Regions from separate parts of the Amycolatopsis sp. NPDC051371 genome, predicted to be linked through region 2. Evidence: riboswitches for the same ligand, from Rfam matches in the RefSeq annotation. Region 2 holds a riboswitch; the other holds the start of a gene.
What was found. Region 2 has a riboswitch for S-adenosylhomocysteine ahead of ahcY (adenosylhomocysteinase). Riboswitches for the same ligand answer to the same signal wherever they lie in the genome.

Region 1: another riboswitch for S-adenosylhomocysteine. It lies ahead of metH (methionine synthase); the one in region 2 lies ahead of ahcY (adenosylhomocysteinase).

Annotation. Positions count from the first base shown of each region.
Region 1 is NZ_JBFBAG010000025.1:2,510-10,208, forward strand. Features, by position in the region: gene AB0M59_RS28065 (FAD-dependent monooxygenase) at 1-793, shown strand, start outside; gene metH (methionine synthase) at 775-4,428, opposite strand; S-adenosyl-L-homocysteine riboswitch at 4,443-4,521, opposite strand; gene AB0M59_RS28075 (TIGR03619 family F420-dependent LLM class oxidoreductase) at 4,818-5,675, shown strand; gene AB0M59_RS28080 (FAD-dependent monooxygenase) at 5,796-7,226, shown strand; gene AB0M59_RS28085 (sterol carrier protein domain-containing protein) at 7,273-7,425, opposite strand; gene AB0M59_RS28090 (GNAT family N-acetyltransferase) at 7,422-7,699, opposite strand, start outside.
Region 2 is NZ_JBFBAG010000025.1:107,360-115,058, forward strand. Features, by position in the region: gene AB0M59_RS28520 (TetR/AcrR family transcriptional regulator) at 1-62, opposite strand, end outside; gene AB0M59_RS28525 (diiron oxygenase) at 151-1,041, shown strand; gene AB0M59_RS28530 (hypothetical protein) at 1,099-1,782, shown strand; gene AB0M59_RS28535 (GNAT family N-acetyltransferase) at 1,779-2,261, shown strand; S-adenosyl-L-homocysteine riboswitch at 2,293-2,370, shown strand; gene ahcY (adenosylhomocysteinase) at 2,459-3,919, shown strand; gene AB0M59_RS28545 (hypothetical protein) at 4,051-4,206, shown strand; gene AB0M59_RS28550 (cation transporter) at 4,254-4,895, opposite strand; gene AB0M59_RS28555 (metalloregulator ArsR/SmtB family transcription factor) at 4,892-5,209, opposite strand; gene AB0M59_RS28560 (hypothetical protein) at 5,453-5,662, opposite strand; gene AB0M59_RS28565 (Ku protein) at 5,779-6,657, opposite strand; gene AB0M59_RS28570 (styrene monooxygenase/indole monooxygenase family protein) at 6,744-7,699, opposite strand, start outside.

The sequences.
Region 1 (7,699 bases), 100 kb from region 2:
CACCATCACTTCGCTGACCGAGACGGCCGACGGCGTCGACGTCACCTTCGCCCACGCCGCCCCGCGCCGGTTCGACCTGGTCGTCGGCGCCGACGGCATCCACTCGAACGTCCGGCGGCTGGCCTTCGGCCCGGAAGGCGACTACGTCAACTTCCTCGGCCACTACTACGCCCTGGCCGAGCTGGGCCAGCAGGTCGAAGACGGCGAGGCCGTGATGTACAACGAGCCGGGCCGGATGGCCGCGGTCGGCGGGCCGAAGGCGTCGGCGTTCTTCGTCTTCGCCTCACCCGAGCTGGACTACGACCGCACCGACACCGATACCCAGCGGAAGCTGGTGGCCGCGGCCTACCGCGACGCCGGCTGGCGGGTGCCCGAGCTGATCGAGAAGCTCCCGCAGGCCCGCGAGTTCTACCTCGACTCGCTCGCTCGCGTCACCATCGACCACTACTCGCGCGGCCGCGTCGTCCTGCTCGGCGACGCCGCCTACGGCAACACCCTCGGCGGCTTCGGTACCGGCCTGGCGGTCGTCGGCGCGTACGTGCTCGCCGGCGAACTCCTCGAAGCGAACGGCGACCACCGCGCCGCCTTCGCCCGCTACGAAGAGCAGTTCCGCGGCTACGCCAAGATCTCGCAGCGCGGCACCGCGGGCCCGTTCCTCGCGCCGCCGTCCCGGCTGCGGATCAAGCTGCGGGACTGGACGTTCAAGTCCCGCTTCCTCCTCCGCATGATGCTCAAGATGACCGACAACTTCGCCACCGACATCGAACTGAAGGACTACGCCTCGGGCTCGTAGGCCAGGTTCGGCCGCAGCCACTGTTCGACCTCGGCCCGCTCGACGCCCTTGCGCCGCGCGTAGTCCTCGATCTGGTCGCGGCCGAGCCTGCCGACGGTGAAGTACTTCGAGTCCGGGTGGGCGAAGATCAGCCCGGACACGCTCGCCGCCGGCGTCATCGCGTACGACTCGGTCAGCGCCATGCCCAGGTCGCCGGACCCGAGCAGCTCGAACAGCTCCCGCTTCTGGCTGTGGTCCGGGCTGGCCGGGTAGCCGAGCGCCGGGCGGATGCCGCGGAACCGCTCCGCGTGCAGGTCCTCCAGCTTCGGCTCGGCGTCGGGCTCGAACCAGTCACGGCGCGCCTTCAGGTGGATGTACTCGGCGAACGCCTCGGCGAGCCGGTCCGCCAGCGCCTTGACCATGATCGCGCGGTAGTCGTCCTGCTCGGCCTCGTACTTCGCGGCGAGCTCGCCCGCGCCGTGGATGGCGACCGCGAAGCCGCCGAGGTGGTCGCCCACCGGCGCGATGTAGTCGGCCAGGCAGCGGTTCGCGCGGTCCAGCGGCTTCGACGTCTGCTGCCGCAGCATCGGGAACCCGACGTGCGCGTAGTCGCCTTCGAGCAGGATGTCGTCACCCTCGCTGTGCGCCGGCCAGAACGCGTACGCGCCCTTCGCCTGGAAGCTGCCGTTCGCGATGATCTCGTCGAGCAGCGTGTTCGCGTCGTCGAACAGCTCGCGGGCGACCGGCTGCTCCAGGATGGCCGGGTACTTGCCCTTGAGCTCCCAGGCGAGGAACAGGAACTGCCAGTCCACCATCTCGCGCAGCTCGGTGATGCTCGGCTCGACGACGCGGCGGCCGGTGAACGCCGGGGTCGGCAGGCCGTCGAACGACACCTTCTCCGGGTTCGCCCTGGCCTGGTCGAGCGTCAGCATCGGGCGGCGCTGCTTGCTCGCGTGCTGCTCGCGCAGCACCTCCTGGTCGGCGCGGTTCTTCTCGGCGAGCGCGATCGACCGGTCCGGGTCCAGCAGGTCGGACACCACGCCGACCACCCGTGACGCGTCGAGGACGTGCACCGTCGCGTTGTCGTAGGCGGGCGCGATCTTGACCGCGGTGTGCTGGCGGGACGTCGTGGCGCCGCCGATCAGCAGCGGCAGCTTCAGCCCGCGCCGCTGCATCTCGGCCGCGACCGCGACCATCTCGTCCAGTGACGGCGTGATCAGCCCGGACAGCCCGACCGCGTCGGCGCCCTCGGTGACCGCGGTGTCGAGGATCTTCGCGGCCGGCACCATCACGCCGAGGTCGATCACCTCGTAGTTGTTGCAGCCGAGCACGACGCCGACGATGTTCTTGCCGATGTCGTGGACGTCGCCCTTCACCGTGGCGAGCACGATCTTGCCCTGGCCGCCCGACGACTCCAGCCGGCCCTCCAGGCGCGCCTTCTCCTTCTCCGCCTCCATGTACGGCTCGAGGTAGGCGACGGACCGCTTCATCACGCGCGCGCTCTTGACCACCTGCGGCAGGAACATCTTGCCGGAGCCGAACAGGTCGCCGACGATCTTCATGCCGTCCATCAGCGGGCCCTCGATCACGTCGAGGGGCCGGGCCAGCTGCTGCCGCGCCTCTTCGGTGTCCTCGACGATGTAGTCGACGATGCCGTGCACCAGCGCGTGGGACAGCCGCTCGCCGACCGTGCCTTCGCGCCACGAGAGGTCCACGACGCGCTTGGTGCCGCTGCCCTTGACGTTCTCCGCGAAGCTCACCAGCCGGTCGGTGGCGTCTTCGCGACGGTCGAACAGCACGTCCTCCACCAGCTCGAGGAGGTCGGCCGGGATGTCCTGGTAGACCGCGAGCTGGCCGGCGTTGACGATGCCCATGTCGAGGCCGACCTGCACGGCGTGGAAGAGGAACGCCGAGTGCATGGCCTCGCGCACGACGTCGTTGCCGCGGAAGGAGAACGAGAGGTTCGAGATGCCGCCGCTGGTCCGGGCGCCGGGACAGCGCTCCTTGATCCGCGGCAGCGCCTCGAGGAACGCCTTCGCGTAGCCGTTGTGCTCGGCGATGCCGGTGGCGACGGCGAGGACGTTCGGGTCGAAGATGATGTCCTCGCCCGCGAAGCCGGCCTGCTGCGTCAGCAGGTCGTACGCGCGGCCGCAGATCTCGACCTTGCGGTCGGCCGTGTCGGCCTGGCCCTGCTCGTCGAACGCCATCACGACGACGCCGGCGCCGTAGTTGCGGATGATGCGCGCCTGGGCGAGGAACGGCTCCTCACCCTCCTTGAGGCTGATCGAGTTGACGACGCCCTTGCCCTGCAGGCAGCGCAGGCCGGCTTCGAGCACGCTCCACTTGGAGCTGTCGACCATCACCGGAATCCGGGCCACCTCGGGCTCGGTGGCGATGAGGTTGAGGAACGTCGTCATCGCCTGCTCGGACTCGAGCAGGTCGGCGTCCATGTTGACGTCGAGCAGGTTGGCCCCGCCGCGGACCTGCTCCAGCGCGACGTCGACGGCGCCCTGGTGGTCGTCGGACTCGATGAGCCGCCGGAACCGCTTGGAGCCGGTGACGTTGGTGCGCTCGCCGATCATCACGAACCCGGTGTCGGCGCCGATGCCGAACGGCTCCAGCCCGCTGAAGCGCGTGTGCGTGCGCGGCGCGGGCACCTCGCGGGGCGTGACGCCCTTCGCCGCTTCGGCGATCTTCGCGATGTGCGCCGGGCTCGTGCCGCAGCAGCCGCCGACCAGGTTGACCAGGCCTTCGCGGGCGAACCCGCCGATCAGCCCGGCGGTCTCGTCGGGAGTCTGGTCGTAGCCGCCGAAGGCGTTGGGCAGCCCGGCGTTCGGGTGGCAGGCGACGTAGGTGCCGGCGATCCGCGACAGCTCTTCGACGTGCGGGCGCATTTCTTCGGCGCCCAGCGAGCAGTTGACCCCGACGACCAGCGGCTTCGCGTGCTCGATCGAGCTCCAGAACGCCTCGACGGTCTGGCCCGAGAGCGTCCGGCCGCTCAGGTCGACGATGGTGACCGAGATCCACAGCGGCAGGTGCGGCGCGACGTCGCGGGCGGCGGCGATGGCCGCCTTGCAGTTGAGCGTGTCGAAGATCGTCTCGATCATCAGCAGGTCGACGCCACCTTCGGCGAGCGCGGCGATCTGCTCCGCGTACGCGGCCTTGACCTGCTCGAACGTCACCGCGCGGTACGCCGGGTCGTCGACCTTGGGCGACAGGCTGAGCGTGACGTTCAGCGGGCCGATCGACCCGGCGACGAACTTCCCGCCCAGCTCGTCGGCCGCCTGACGGGCCAGCTGCGCGCCGCGGACGTTCATCTCGTGGACGTGGTCCTGCAGCCCGTAGTCGGCCTGGCCGATGCTGGTGGCGGTGAAGGTGTTCGTCGTGGTGATGTCCGCGCCGGCCGCGAGGTACTGGCGGTGCACGTCGAGGATGACGTCCGGGCGGGTGAGGTTCAGCAGGTCGGGGTCGCCGGTGACGTCGTGGGTGTGCTCGCCGAAGCGGTCGCCGCGGTAGTCGGCCGGGGTGAGCCCGGCGCCCTGCAGCATGGTGCCCCACGCGCCGTCGAGCACCGCCACCCGCTGCCCGAGCAGCTCGCGCAGGCGCGCGGTGGCTTCGGGCTCGCTGGGGGTTTCTCGCGGGGTGATCGGGTTCACCGGCAGCCTCCCTCATCCGGGAGGCGCCCTTGATCGGTGGATCCCGGTCGAGCGTGGCGGACCCGGCGGTCCGTTGCAGCGCCTCTCGACCTGTGGTCCACGGTACTGGAAACGGGCATACGCACGCCAACCCGCCCCGTCGGTGCGTCCACTGACTGGGACACCGTGAGTCCACAATGGATTTCCGGTTCCACCCTGCCTCCGCCTCGTGTCGTCCTCGGGCCCACCCTGACGCGTCCCGCGCCGGCGCTCTGCTCCCCGCCTGCGCACCTGGGTCGTCTCGATCGTCGTCCGAGCGGCCCACGATGTTACTCTCCGCGTCCACGTTGCCACTTTTCGCACTTGCGGCCGACCTTGAAAACTGAAACACGTTCTAATACGCTCCTCGCGTGGACTACGGAATAGTGCTGTTCACCAGCGACCGAGGCATCACTCCGGCTTCCGCGGCACGCGCCGCCGAAGCCGCGGGGTTCGCCACCTTCTACGTGCCCGAGCACACCCACATCCCGGTGAAGCGCGAGTCGCCGCACCCGCGCACGGGCGATGCGTCCCTGCCCGACGACCGCTACAGCCGCACCCTCGACCCGTGGGTGGCGCTGGCGACGGCGGCCGCGGTGACGTCGCGGATCCGGCTGTCCACGGCCGTGGCCCTGCCGGTCGAGAGCGACCCGATCACGCTCGCCAAGACGATCGCGAGCCTGGACCACCTCTCCGGCGGCCGCGTGACGCTCGGTACGGGCTTCGGCTGGAACGTCGACGAGCTGACCGACCACGGCATCCCGGGCAACCGCCGCCGCACGGCGCTGCGCGAGTACCTCGAAGCGATGAATGCACTGTGGACTTCCGAAGAAGCCTCCTACGACGGGGAGTTCGTCTCGTTCGGCCCGAGCTGGGCGTGGCCGAAGCCGGTCCAGGCGCACATCCCGGTGCTGCTCGGCGCGGGCCCGACGGAGAAGACGTTCCGCTGGATCGCCCGCCACGCGGACGGCTGGATCACGACCCCCGCGGACTCCGACCTGGACGGACACGTGGCTCTGCTGAAGGAGATCTGGCTCGCCGAGGGACGCCCGGGGTCACCGCGGATCTGCGCGCTCGGCGAGCGGCCCGACCCGGACCGGTTGGCGCACCTGGATTCCCTCGGCGTGACCGAGACGATCTTCGGGTTGCCCGACCGGGCGCCGGCCGAGGTCGAGGCTTGGATCGGCCGGCTGGCCGGCAAGCTCGGGCTCGTGGTGACGCCCGTGTGAATATCGCTTGCGGCGCGTCCCGCGGTGCCCCACGATGGGCGGCCGATGCCAGGACCTGCGGAAATCCGGAAACGGGGCCGCACGGCGCCTGGGTGGGAGAGCTGCGCGAATGGGTGGTTCATGTTCGATGTGATCATTGCCGGGTGCGGGCCGACCGGTGCGATGCTGGCCGCCGAACTGCGGTTGCACGAGGTGCGGGTACTGGTTCTGGAAAAGGAGCCCGAGCCCGTTTCATCGCTCATCCGCGTGGTGAGCCTGCACATTCGCAGTCTCGAGCTGATGGCGATGCGCGGGCTGCTGGATCGTTTGCTCGAACGCGGAAGACAGCGTCCGGTCGGCGGTATCTTCGCCGCCATTCCCACCCCCGCGCCCGAGGGTCTGGATTCCCCGTACTCCTATTTGCTGGGGATCCCGCAGCCGGTCGTCGACCGGGTGCTCGAAGACCACGCGACCGCGTTGGGCGCGCAGGTCCGGCGCGGTTGTGCGGTGGCCGGGTTCGAGCAGGACGACGAGGGGGTGACCGTCGAACTGGCCGACGGCGAGCGGCTGCGGTCGCGGTACCTCGTCGGCTGTGACGGCGGCCGCAGCACGGTGCGCAAACTGCTCGGCGTCGGCTTTCCCGGCGAGCCCTCGCGGAACGACACGCTGATGGGCGAAATGGCCGTGAGTGCGCCGCCGGCGGAAATCGCCGCCAAAGTGGCCGAAATCCACGAGACGAACAAAGTGTTCAGCCTCCGGCCCTTCGGGGAAGGGATCTACCGCGTCGTGGTCCCCGCCGCGGGAGTCAGCGAGGACCGCGCGGAACCACCCACCCTCGAGGATTTCCGGCAGGAGCTGCGCGCCATCGCCGGCACCGATTTCGGCGTGCACTCCCCGCGCTGGCTGTCCCGTTTCGGCGACGCCACCCGGCTGGCCGAACGGTACCGGGTCGGGCGGGTGCTGCTGGCCGGCGACGCGGCACACATCCACCCGCCCGCCGGCGGCCAGGGCCTGAACCTGGGTGTCCAGGACGCCGTCAACCTCGGCTGGAAGCTGGCCGCGCAGGTCCGCGGCTGGGCGCCGGAGACGTTGCTCGACACCTACCAGGCCGAACGTCAGCCGGTCGCCGGGGACGTGCTGGAGAGCACCCGCGCCCAGGGGGAACTGCACGCCGCCGGACCCGGCCCGCGGGCCGTGCGGAGGCTGCTCACCGAACTGATGGGCATCGACGCGGTGAACCGGTACCTGATCGAGAAGATCACCGCGATCGGCATCCGTTACGACTTCGGCGCGGGCTCCGATCTGCTCGGCCGCCGCCTGCCGGACCTCGACCTGAAGCAGGGCCGCCTTTACGACCGGCTGCGCCGCGGCCGCGGCCTGGTGCTCGACCGCACCGAACGCCTGACCGTCGAGGGCCGGCAGGACCGGGTCGACCTCATCGCGGATCCCACCGCGGCACTGGACGTCCCGGCCGCCCTGATCCGCCCCGACGGGTACATCGCCTGGATCGGCGAGGACCAGCAGGACCTGGACGACCACCTTGCCCGCTGGTTCGGCGAGCCTGCCGGCTGACCGGGACGCCCAGGGCTTCGGCGAAGTCGCGGCGGCTCCGCCCCGGTCAGAACCAGTGCAGGCAGTGCGGCGGCCGCTCGGCGCGGAAGAGCGCGTCGGCGAGTGCCGCCGCCTCCGGGTGATGGGCCCGGACGTGCCCGGCGCGCACCAGCGTGCTGGGCGCGGTGCCGCCGAGGTAGACCGAACCCAGGTCGCTCACGTCCAGCGAAAGATCGGGTTCCGGTCCGTCGCTATGCACTCTGCCTTGCGGTCCCGGACTGTCAGCAGGTAACTGCCTCGCTCGTCGAGAAACGGGTCTTCGACGTCGAGGACCAGTTCGCCGTCGGCCTCCCAGCCGCGTGCGGTCAGTGCGCGCGGGATGTCCAGCAACCGCACCCACAGCCAGTCGGTCTCGTCCTCGGCCTGGCCGGCGCGGAAGTCCGCGAACTGCCAGCGCAGCGGGTGCCCGGGCGGGCAGTGCTTGAACACCACCC
Region 2 (7,699 bases):
TCGGCGCGTCGCCGCTCCTGCTGGCCCGCCCAGCGCGCCGCCCGCCCGTCGACCTTGGTCACGGCGAAAGCCTACTCACGGCCCGTCCGAGGGTGTACGGTCGGCAAAAGTAGCTAGTACAGCTTGTACCCCCTACTTTCGGAGGTCGCCATGGGCGTCGAGGCCCAGGACCGGGACGTCACCGCGGCTCGGCTGCTCAGGAGCTCCGCGAAGAACTCCTACGACCCGTACGTCGACATCGACTGGGCCGCGCCGCTCGCCGAGGGCAAGGCGTACATGCCGCTCGAGCGCGTCTCCCTCTACGGCACCGACCTGTGGGCGAAGCTGACGCCGGAGCAGCGGCTCGAGCTGTCCAAGCACGAGATCGCCAGCATCATGAGCGTCGGCCTCTGGTTCGAGATCGTCCTGATGCAACTGCTCGCGCGGTACGTCTTCGACCTCGACGCGCGCACCGAGCACGCGCAGTACGCCATGACCGAGATCGGCGACGAGACCCGGCACTCGGTGATGTTCGCCCGCACCGCCGACCGGCTCGGCGTGCCCCGCTACGGCGTCCCGAAGGTCGTGCACCGCGCCGCGAAGGTGTTCGGCGCGACCGCCGCCGGGCCGTCGATGTTCGCCAGCGTGCTGGTCGCCGAGGAGACCACCGACCGGCTGCAGCGGTCGATGATGGACGACGACGGCATCCAGCCGCTGATCCGCTCGGTCAACCGCATCCACGTCGTCGAGGAGGCCCGGCACGTCCGGTTCGCCAAGGAGGAAGTGCTGCGCGAGACGCCGAAGCTGTCGAAGGCAGCCCTGCAGCGGCACCGGTTGCGGACCGCACTGGTCGCGTTCGGCGTGATCGACAGCATGATCGACCCGCGGGTCTACCGCAGCGTCGGGATCGACGCGCGCGAGGGCCGGGCCGCGGCGCTCGCGAACCCGCACTTCCACGAGACGCGCCGCTGGATGGCCGAGAAGATCGTGCCGTTCCTGCGCGAGGCAGGGCTGATCGGCGGCCGATCCGAGGGCATCTGGCGGCGCGCGCACCTGATTTGACACAGCGACCGCAAAATTCCCTTCCCGGGAGGGACCGGACTGCGCCAGGATTCCCCGGTGACCGAGGGCTTCTCGCAGGACTTCCCGCCCGGACCCCCGTCGGGGCCGCCGCATCCGGCACCCCGTCCGCCGCTCGCGCGGCCGGTCGTCGCCGGTCTCATCGGCGTGCTCGTGGGCGCGCTCCTGGTCGGTGTGCCGTGGCTCGTGCTCGGCCTGCTCGGCGGGCCGAGCGGGCAGACCCTGACCGCGCCGGCGAACCTCGGCGGGCTCAGCCGCGCCCAGGACGCGATCGCGAAGCTCGACGCCGTCCGGGGCAAGGCCCAGATCGACCGCATCGGCAAGACCGACGAGGAGACCGCCGCGCGCGTGTCGGCGGCCTACGACGGCGCCGGCGCGGTGGTCCAGGACTACCAGGACGAGCGTCTGCTGCGGTCCTTCCAGCTGGTCGCGGTGCGCGCGCCGTCGCCGGAGCTGTTCGCGCCGTACGAGGACGTCCAGGCCCTCGGCATCGCCAAGCCGGGCACCGAGCTGGTGCGCGTCGGCGACGTGCAGTGCCTGGTCCACAACGACCCGGCCGCGCCCGGCTCGGCCCCGGACCCGGACCGCTCGTTCGTGACGAACTGCCAGCGCACCGGCGCCGGCTTGACCGTTGCGGTGCGGAGCATGGGCACCGAAGGCAACCGCGATCCCCGGGAGCTGGCCGGGATCGTCGAGCAGGCCTGGCAGGAGATCGGTTCGTGATCACCATCCGGACGTCCCGGGCCGAGGACGAGGCCGTGCTCGCGAAGCTCGACGAGCGCACCTGGACCACGGAGATGTCCCCCGCTCCCCCTCCCCCGCCCGGCACCCCGTTCTTCGACGACGGCACCCACCCCGAGGACGTCCTCGTCGCCGAGCACGACGGCGTGGTCGCCGGCTACATCCGCCTCGGCGCGGGGTTCGCCATCCCCGCCCACGACCACGTGCGGGTGATCGGCGGGCTCGCCGTCGACCCGGACCGGCGCCGGCTCGGCATCGCCCGGCAGCTCGTCCACGCCGCCGTGGCCGAAGCGCGCCGACGCGGCGCGCGCAAGGTGACGTTGCGCGTGCTGGGTCACAACACCGCCGCCCGGCGGGTCTACGAGGGCTGCGGATTCGTCGTGGAAGGCGTGCTGCGGGCGGAATTCCGCGTTGACGGCGCGGACGTCGACGACGTTCTCATGGCGCGCTCGCTCGCTTGACAGCCTCCCGGCGGCTTTGCCATCCTGGTGACGGGCCGAGAGGCGCTGCGACGGAGACTTTTCCGCCACGCTCGGCCCGTCACCACGGACCCAAGGGCGCCTCCCGCGAGGGAGGCGTCTTTTTTGCATGGGCCCGCAAGGGTTTCCCGGTCACGCCTTCCGAGCGCTTCCGCAACCTTTCGGAGAGAGCTCAAGAGATGAGTGACAAACTCACCAGCCGCAACGGTCTCGACTTCGCCGTCGCCGACCTGTCCCTGGCCGAGGCCGGCCGCACCCAGCTGCGGCTCGCCGAGCACGAGATGCCCGGCCTGATGGCGATCCGCCGCGAGTACGCCGCCGCGCAGCCGCTGAAGGGTGCCCGCATCGCCGGGTCGCTGCACATGACCGTGCAGACCGCCGTGCTCATCGAGACGCTCGTCGCGCTCGGCGCCGAGGTGCGCTGGGTGTCGTGCAACATCTTCTCGACCCAGGACGAGGCCGCCGCCGCGGTCGTCGTCGGCCCGGAGGGCACCGTCGACGCCCCTACGGGCACGCCGGTGTTCGCATGGAAGGGCGAGACGCTCGAAGAGTACTGGTGGTGCACCGACCGGCTCTTCGCCTTCGCCGGCGGCCAGGCGCCGAACATGATCCTCGACGACGGAGGCGACGCCACCCTGCTCGTCCACAAGGGAGTCGAGTTCGAAGCCGCGGGCGCGGTGCCGCAGCCGTCCGAAGAGGACCCGGAGGAGTACCGGATCGTCCTCGACACGCTGCGCGCGAGCCTGGCCGCCGACGGCGACCGCTTCACCCGCATGGCCAAGGAGATCCGCGGCGTCACCGAGGAGACGACCAACGGGGTCAAGCGGCTCTACAAGCTCGCCAAGGACGGCGAGCTGCTCTTTCCCGCGATGAACGTCAACGACTCGGTGACGAAGTCCAAGTTCGACAACAAGTACGGCATCCGGCACTCCCTTGTGGACGGCCTGAACCGCGCCACCGACGTGATGATCGGCGGCAAGCGCGTCCTCGTCTGCGGCTACGGCGATGTCGGCAAGGGCGCGGTCGAGGCGCTGCGCGGCCAGGGCGCCCGGGTCTCGGTCACCGAGATCGACCCGATCTGCGCGCTGCAGGCGGCGATGGACGGGCTCGACGTGGTCGAGCTGGACGACGTCGCCGAGACGGCCGACATCTTCATCACCACCACCGGCAACTTCGGCATCATCTCGGCGGACCAGATGAGCCGGATGAAGCACAACGCCATCGTCGCGAACGTCGGGCACTTCGACAACGAGATCGACATGGCCGGGCTGGCGAAGCTGCCGGGCATCGTGAAGAAGGAGATCAAGCCGCAGGTGCACGAGTGGACGTTCCCGGACGGCCACGCGATCATCGTGCTCTCCGAAGGGCGCCTGATGAACCTCGGCAACGCGACCGGCCACCCGTCGTTCGTCATGTCGAACTCGTTCACGAACCAGGCCATCGCGCAGATCGAGCTGTTCGCCAAGCCCGGCGAGTACACCACCGACGTCCACCGGCTGCCGAAGCACCTCGACGAGAAGGTGGCCCGGCTGCACCTCGACGCACTCGGCGTGAAGCTCACGAAGCTGTCGAAGGCGCAGGCCGAGTACATCGGCGTCGACGTCGAGGGTCCGTACAAGCTCGACCACTATCGGTACTGATCCCGGTACTGATCCGAGATTGCTCCATTTGACGCAGTTTGCCGCAGCGGGAAAGTGGCCATTCTCCCCGTGACAGCGCATCCGCCGGCCGGCATGCCGGACGGGTCCCATGCGAAGGAGTGTGTGTCAAAGTGATCGTTCTCGGTGTAATTCTCCTGATCATCGGGTTCATCGTGGGTATCCCGGTGCTTTACACCATCGGCATCATTCTCGCGGTGGCCGGCGTGGCACTGGCCATCCTCGGCGGCACCGGCCGCCGGATCGGTGGGCGTGCGCACTGGTACTGATCGGGTACTCGTCCTGATCGAGGACTCGCGAACGGCCTGGCACGGCGTCAGCAGCAATGCTCGCCGCGCCAGGCCGTTCGGCCTTCTTTCACCGCCACGAAGGCGATGGCGAGGGCCACGAGCGGGTCGGCCCACCACCAGCCCCAGAGGGCGTTGAGCAGCAATCCCGCCAGCAGGACCGCGGAAAGGTAAGTGCAGAGCAAAGTCTGCCGCGAATCCGCGACCGCGCTGGCCGACCCCAGCTCCCGCCCCGTGCGTCGTTGAGCGGCGGACAGGGCGGGCATCACGACGAGCGAAACCGCCGCGAGGACGACCCCGGTGACCGAGGTTTCCGGTGCCGCCGCGGTGAAGAACGTCCGCGCGGACTCCACCGTCACGTAGGCGGCCAGCGCGAAGAACGAGAGCGCGATCAGCCGCAGCGCCCGCCGTTCGCGGGCTTCCGGGTCTCGTCCCGAGAACTGCCAGGCGACCGCGACCGCTGAAGCGACTTCGACGATCGAATCCAGCCCGAAGCCGACGAGCGCGCCGGACGAGGCCGCGGTGCCGGCCGTCAGCGCGACGGCCGCTTCGACGACGTTGTAGGTGATGGTCGCCGCCACGAGCAGCCGCACCCGGCGCACGAGCACCGCCCGGCGGTCCGAAGCGATGGCGACCGGCGCGCAGCAGCCGTCCGAGCACCCGTCCGTCACGCCGGCTCGCACTCTTCCCGCGGTTCGACCGCCAGCACGACCTGGACGAGCTCGCGCAGCGCGCGGGCCAGGTGCGCGTCGGCGATCTCGTACCGCACCTGACGGCCCTCGTAGCCCGCCACGACGAGCCCGCAGCCGCGCAGGCACGAAAGGTGGTTCGAGACGTTCGAGCGGCTCAGCCCGAGCTCACCGGCGAGCCGCCCGGGATAGGCGGGCCCGTCGAGCAGCGCGGTCAGGATCCGGCAGCGGGTCGGGTCGGAGAGCGCGCGCCCGATCCGGGCCAGCGCCGACTCCCGCGTCTCACAGGTCACCATGGACTGAACTGTACATCGACGGCTGACATATCCACACGGGACACCGCGGAAATTAAAGGGTCCTCCGGCTCCGAGGGGGAGGGAGAGCCGAAGGACCCCGTTAGTGTTAGCACATCGCCAAGCCCGTGTACACAGCTGCATACACGATCGTGTTACGCGCTTGACGGGTTCCTGACGCCGTGAAGGCCTCCCGGGCCGGCTTTGCCGCCGGCCGAGGAGGCCTTCACGATCTTGGCGGGAGGCTCAGGAAGCTTGACGCAGCAGCGGTTTTCCCGGCGCCGTGGCGCAGCCGCACCCGCTGCCGAGGGCCTGGCAGTCGACGATCAGGCCGTGCCGCACGCGGTCACCGTCCTCACAGGCCGGCTCGGCGCACTCGGCGAACCCGCCTTCCGGGTGCACCACCAGCGTGCCGTGGCAGTGATCGATCCCCGCGTCACAAGAAGCGCACTCCATGACCGGCCCGCCTTCCCGCGTTGGTGCCCGGTGTGCTCGCACTCCTTGGTACCACCGGAAAGCGGGCGGGCGTGGGAAGGCAGCGGCGGCGTGTCGGCGCGACCACCCGGACGGGGTCAGGCGGACTTGGGTGCCCGCTTCCGCGCCGCCGGCTTCTTCTTCGCGGGCGCCGGTGCCTCGTCCTCATCGGACTCCTCCGAAGTGGACTTCGCGCCGCGGGACTTCTTCGCCGCGTCCACACTGGCCTGCAGCGCCGCCATCAGGTCGACCACGTCGGCCTTCGCGGTGACCGCCGCCGGCTTGGTGGTCTCCTCCCCCGCCACCTTGGCCTCGATCATCTCCTCGAGGGCCTCGCGGTAGTGGTCGTGGTACTTCTCCGGCTCGAACACCGGCTCGGCCAGCGACTCGATCAGCGACCCGGCCATGGTGACCTCCTGCGGCCGGATCTGCGGCGGGTCGTCGCGCAGGAAGGGGAAGTCGGGCTCGCGGACCTCGTCCGGCCACAGCATCGTCGTCATCACCAGCACGTCGGCGTGCACCCGCAGCACCGCCATGCTCTCCCGCTGCCGCACCGCGACCTTGGCGATGGCCACCTGGCTCGACTTGTGCAGCGCGTCCCGCAGCACGATGTACGGCTTGACCGCGTTCTTCTGCGGCTCCAGGTAGTACGTCCGGTCGTACTGGATCGGGTCGATCGACTCGAGCGGCACGAACTCCAGGACGTCGATCGTGCGCTGCGAGGACAGCGGCAGCTCCGCCATCTCGGTGTCGGTGATCACGACCATCTCGCCGTCGGGCAGCTCGTAGCCCTTGGCGATCTCGGCGTAGGGCACCTCGGCGCCGTCGATCGTGCAGAACCGCTTGTACTGGATGCGGCCGCCGTCGGCCTCGTGCACCTGCCGGAGCGAGACGTTCTTGTTCTCGGTGGCCGCGTACATCTGGATCGGGATGGACACCAGCCCGAACGACACCGAGCCCTTCCACATCGCCCGCATGCACGCACCTCCGCCAGTCGCCTTCACGCTACGTGACAACCGTAGCCCGAATCATCCCTCCGCGACAGTGCGACGCTCCCGGCGATCTAGACCTCTGCCAGGTACTTCTCCCAAAGTGCGGGGTCCATGAACCAGTTCTGGAAGTCCGTCGGATCGGTGAACCCGTTGGCGAACCGCCGCGCGACCGCGGGGTTCTGGCCGGCCACCCCGAGGATCTGGAGCACGTGCGGGGGCGGTGGCTGGAGGAGCGCGTTGGTCCATTCGGTGACGTGCCGGGCGTACTCCCAGTAGCGCTCGAACGTGGCGTCCATCCACCCCGCGTCGAACGGCCGGTCGCCGCGCTCGACGATCGCGTCCAGGTAGGTCGCGGCGCAGTGGCTCGCGTTGTTCGAGCCCTGGCCGGTGATCGGGTCGTTCGCCACGACGACGTCGGCCATGCCCAGCACGATCGCGCCGCCGGGCAGCGCGCCGACCGGGTTGCGGACCACCGGCGTGTAACCGCCGGCCAGGGTGGCCTTCGCGTCGGTCAGCTCGGCGTCGCGGCTGCGCTCGTACTCCCACGGCACGAACTGCTTCATCAAGTCGAGGATTCGCGCGAAGTGCTCGGCCGGGCCCGGGCGGTCGTCGAAGCAGTCCAGCGGCCCGCCGGGCACGCCTTCGAAGAAGAGGATGTCGCAGTTCCCGGACAGCGTGTACGCGGGAATCATGAACAGCTCGCCGACCCCGGGGACGATGTTGAACCGCACCGCCATCTTGTCCGGGTGCTCCGGCCGCGGGCGCACGCCGTGGGCGTAGGCCAGCGACAGCGCGCGCATCGGCTTCGTGTACGGCGAGCGCTCCGGGATCCGGTCGAACAGCTGGACCAGCTCGCCCTTGCCGGCCGAGATGATCACCAGGTCGTACAGCCGGGCCAGCGCGTCCAGCTCGGACGTCATCACGCCGTGGATGACGAGCTTGCCGCCGCGGTCCTCGAACAGCTCGAGCCAGCCGGCCATCTTCACCCGCTGGTCGACCGACTGCGCGATGTGGTCCAGCTCGGCGA